DNA from 2 places in the Streptomyces sp. NTD91 genome. Region 2 is predicted to be linked to the other one. Evidence: predicted binding sites of a transcription regulator. Region 2 holds the regulator's gene; the other holds the start of a gene.
What was found. Region 2 encodes HrcA, which represses chaperone genes, less so after heat shock. Its sites were predicted from a motif close to TTNGCACTCNGNNNNNCNGAGTGCNAA; they were not measured.

Region 1 (2,392 bases), on a different contig from region 2:
GCGGTGCTTCTTCTCCTTCAGCTCCACCTCGGTGGCGGCGCCGACCTTGATCACGCACACGCCGCCGGCCAGCTTCGCGAGGCGCTCCTGGAGCTTCTCGCGGTCCCAGTCGGAGTCGGTGTTCTCGATCTCGGCCTTGATCTGCGCGACGCGGCCGGTGAGGTCCTCCTGCTTGCCCGCGCCCTCGACGATCGTGGTGTCGTCCTTGGTGACCGTGACGCGGCGGGCGGAGCCGAGCACGTCGATGCCGACCTGGTCGAGCTTGAGGCCGACCTCCTCGGAGATGACGGTGGCGCCCGTGAGGATCGCCATGTCCTGCAGCATCGCCTTGCGGCGGTCGCCGAAGCCGGGGGCCTTCACCGCGACGGCGTTGAAGGTGCCGCGGATCTTGTTGACGACCAGGGTCGACAGGGCCTCGCCCTCGACGTCCTCCGCGATGATCAGCAGCGGCTTGGAGGAGCCGGCCTGGATGACCTTCTCCAGCAGCGGCAGCAGGTCCGCGATGGCGGAGATCTTGCCCTGGTGGATCAGGATGTACGGGTCGTCGAGGACGGCCTCCATGCGCTCCTGGTCCGTCACGAAGTACGGCGACAGGTAGCCCTTGTCGAAGGCCATGCCCTCGGTGAAGTCGAGCTCCAGACCGAAGGTGTTGGACTCCTCGACGGTGATGACACCGTCCTTGCCGACCTTGTCCATCGCCTCGGCGATCAGCTCGCCGACCTGCTGGTCCTGGGCGGACAGCGCGGCGACGGCGGCGATGTCGGACTTCTCGTCGATCGGGCGGGCCGAGGCGAGCAGCTCGTCGGAGACGGCCTTGACGGCTGCGTCGATGCCCTTCTTCAGGGCGGCCGGGGAGGCACCCGCGGCGACGTTCTTCAGCCCCTCGCGGACCAGCGCCTGGGCGAGCACGGTGGCGGTGGTGGTGCCGTCACCCGCGATGTCGTTGGTCTTGGTCGCCACCTCCTTCACCAGCTGGGCACCGAGGTTCTCGTACGGGTCCTCGATCTCGACCTCGCGGGCGATCGTGACACCGTCGTTGGTGATGGTGGGGGCGCCGAACTTCTTGTCGATGACGACGTTGCGGCCCTTGGGACCGATCGTCACCTTCACCGTGTCGGCCAGCTTGTTGACGCCGCGCTCGAGGGCGCGACGGGCGTCCTCGTCGAACTTCAGGATCTTCGCCATGACAGCGGGAGCCCTCTCGGAAATCTGTGGGTGAAAAAGACACTGCGCCCCGGGCGCCCGGCTTCGTTATCGGTCGCGGGGGCCAGGGGCGCAGCTCAAAGCAAAGGTTCGCTCGAGGTTTTACTTCTCGATGATCGCGAGCACGTCGCGAGCCGAGAGGACGAGGTACTCCTCGCCGTTGTACTTCACCTCGGTGCCGCCGTACTTGCTGTACAGGACGACGTCGCCGACCTTGACGTCGAGCGGAAGGCGCTCGCCGTTCTCGAAACGGCCCGGGCCCACGGCGAGGACGGCGCCCTCCTGGGGCTTCTCCTTCGCGGTGTCCGGGATGACCAGGCCAGAGGCGGTGGTCTGCTCCGCATCCAGCGGCTGGACCACGATGCGGTCCTCGAGCGGCTTGATGGCAACCTTGGAGCTGGTGGTCGTCACGATCCGACCTCCCCCTTCGGAGATCTCACGGGGTTAACTGTCTGAGGTGGCGACCAGGTCGATCCGTCGTCGCGGGTGCCGGACCTGCCCGTCGCGTTGTTGGCACTCTCCCTCGGGGAGTGCCAGAGCCGAGACTATGACCGCGATTAGCACTCGGTCAAGCGGAGTGCCAATGCCGTGCGGCGCGTCGGCCGAATCCCGGTGGTGCGGGGTTCGTTGCGGGCGGGCCGGACGGGCCGGTTTCGCCGGCCGGCACAGGGTCAGTCCAGGTAGTCCTCCAGCCGTCCCACCGTCAGCCCCCGCCGCTGCACTCTGCGCAGCAGCCACGCCGTGCGCTCCCTGAGGCTCGGACCCGTCGTCTCGTCGGGGCCGACCAGGATGATGTCGCCGGGGCGCAGGCGGCGTTCGCCATGGACGAAGACGAGGTCGGTCGGGGTCATCGCGACGCGCCAGAGGACGACCGCCGAGATGCCGCAGTCGGACGCGGCCTGCAGGGTGGTGGCGTCGTACGAGCCGTACGGCGGGCGGAAGAGGCGGGCATGTACGCCGAGGCGGGCGCTGAGCCGGTCCTGCTGGCCGCAGATCTCGGCGCGCTGGCCGGCGTACGGCAGCCCCGCCAGCGCGCGGTGGTCGACGGTGTGGTTCTCGATCCCGGCGCCCAGCCGGTGCAGGCGGCCGAAGTGGCCGTAGCCGGGGCCGGCGATGCTGTCGGTGAGGAACATGCTGACCGGCAGCCGGAGTTCACGGACCATGTCGACGAAGCGGGGGTCCCGGTCGG
Region 2 (2,392 bases):
CCTCGCGCTCGCGCGCGAGCACCGCGTCGACGCCCACCGCACCGAAGATCTCCGCGCCCGCGAACACCGCCGCTCCGAGGACATGGTCGAAGTGCGGATGGGTCAGCGCGAGATGGGTCACACGGCCGCCGGCCAGTTCCTCCGCGCGGGCCCGGAGCCGGGCGCCCTCGGCGAGGCTCGAGCCGGCGTCCACCAGCAGTGCCGCGCCCGTCCCGAGGACCAGGCCGGCCGTGCAGTCCCAGCCGGGCAGCCGGCACCGGCCGACCCCCGTGGCCAGCCGCTCCCATCCCAGCTCTTCCCAAGTCACCGTCATACCGCGACGCTATCCGCACGAGTCGCCGCGACGGCACCGACCTTGCCCCGGGTGTACCCGACAGCCGTACACTGGGCCGGGACGCTGGCACTCGCATGCGACGAGTGCCAGGGGGACGAACGCAGGGCCGAGCGGAACCGAGGGGACCACATGCTGGAGGTGTGCGCGAATGCTGAGTGAACGCAGACTTCAGGTGCTGCGCGCCATCGTCCAGGACTACGTGGGCACCGAGGAGCCGGTCGGTTCGAAGGCCCTCACCGAGCGGCACAACCTCGGGGTGTCCCCGGCGACGGTCCGCAACGACATGGCGGCCCTGGAGGACGAGGGGTACATCGCCCAGCCGCACACCAGCGCGGGGCGCATCCCCACCGACAAGGGCTACCGGCTGTTCGTGGACAAGCTGGCGGGTGTCAAGCCGATGACCGCGCCCGAGCGGCGGGCCATCCAGAACTTCCTGGAGGGCGCCGTCGACCTCGACGACGTCGTGGCGCGGACCGTGCGGCTGCTCGCCCAGCTCACCCGGCAGGTCGCCGTCGTGCAGTACCCGTCGCTGACCCGGTCCACCGTCCGGCACGTGGAGCTGCTCTCGCTCGCCCCCGCGCGCGTGATGCTCGTGCTGATCACGGACACCGGGCGGGTCGAGCAGCGGATGGTCGACTGCCCGGCGCCCTTCGGCGAGGCCTCCCTCGCCGACCTGCGCGCGCGGCTGAACAGCCGGGTCGCGGGCCGCCGGTTCGCGGACGTGCCGAAGCTGCTCGAGGACCTGCCGGAGGCCTTCGAGGCCGAGGACCGCGGTACTGTCTCGACGGTGCTCTCCACTCTCCTGGAGACACTCGTCGAGGAGAACGAGGAGCGGCTGATGATCGGCGGCACCGCCAATCTCACCCGCTTCGGGCATGACTTTCCCCTCACGATCCGGCCGGTGCTCGAGGCGCTTGAGGAGCAGGTCGTGCTCCTCAAGCTGCTCGGCGAGGCGAAGGATCCGGGCGTGACGGTGCGTATCGGGCACGAGAACGCCCACGAGGGACTCAACTCCACCTCCGTGGTGTCGGTCGGCTACGGTTCGGGCGGCGAGGCGGTTGCCAAGCTCGGCGTGGTCGGACCGACCCGCATGGACTATCCGGGAACGATGGGAGCGGTACGCGCAGTGGCACGGTACGTCGGACAGATCCTGGCGGAGTCGTAAGTGGCCACGGACTACTACGCCGTTCTCGGCGTGCGCCGCGACGCGTCGCAGGATGAGATCAAGAAGGCGTTCCGCCGGCTCGCCCGCGAGCTGCACCCGGACGTCAACCCGGACCCGAAGACCCAGGAGCGGTTCAAGGAGATCAACGCCGCTTACGAGGTGCTGTCGGACCCGCAGAAGAAGCAGGTCTACGACCTCGGCGGCGACCCGCTCTCGCAGAGCGGCGCCGGCGCGGGCGGCTTCGGAGCCGGTGGCTTCGGCAACTTCTCCGACATCATGGACGCGTTCTTCGGCACGGCGTCGCAGCGCGGGCCGCGCTCGCGCACCCGGCGGGGCCAGGACGCGATGATCCGGATCGAGGTCGAGCTGGACGAGGCGGCCTTCGGGACGACCAAGGACATCCAGGTCGACACCGCGGTCGTCTGCAATACCTGCAACGGCGAGGGCGCGGCGCCCGGCACGTCCGCCCAGACGTGTGACATGTGCCGTGGCCGGGGCGAGGTCTCGCAGGTCACCCGTTCCTTCCTGGGCCAGGTCATGACCTCGCGGCCGTGCCCGCAGTGCCAGGGCTTCGGCACGGTGGTGCCGACCCCGTGCCCCGAGTGCGCGGGTGACGGCCGGGTCCGCTCCCGCCGCACCCTCACGGTCAAGATCCCGGCCGGTGTCGACAACGGCACGCGGATCCAGCTCGCCGGTGAGGGCGAGGTCGGGCCGGGCGGCGGTCCGGCCGGTGACCTGTACGTCGAGATCCACGAGCTGCCGCACCAGACCTTCCAGCGGCGCGGCGACGACCTGCACTGCACGGTGACGATCCCGATGACGGCGGCGGCGCTCGGCACGAAGGTGCCGCTGGAGACCCTGGACGGCATGGAGGAGGTCGACATCCGGCCCGG

Region 1: groES (co-chaperone GroES) is a predicted target of HrcA. The motif match lies at 1,761-1,787, and genes of this name have one in related genera.

Annotation. Positions count from the first base shown of each region.
Region 1 is NZ_JCAJZW010000002.1:282,261-284,652, forward strand. It holds gene groL (chaperonin GroEL) at 1-1,185, opposite strand, end outside; gene groES (co-chaperone GroES) at 1,306-1,614, opposite strand; gene AC5WRT_RS03920 (polysaccharide deacetylase family protein) at 1,875-2,392, opposite strand, start outside.
Region 2 is NZ_JCAJZW010000019.1:40,148-42,539, reverse strand. It holds gene AC5WRT_RS20545 (MBL fold metallo-hydrolase) at 1-313, opposite strand, end outside; gene hrcA (heat-inducible transcriptional repressor HrcA) at 483-1,499, shown strand; gene dnaJ (molecular chaperone DnaJ) at 1,500-2,392, shown strand, end outside.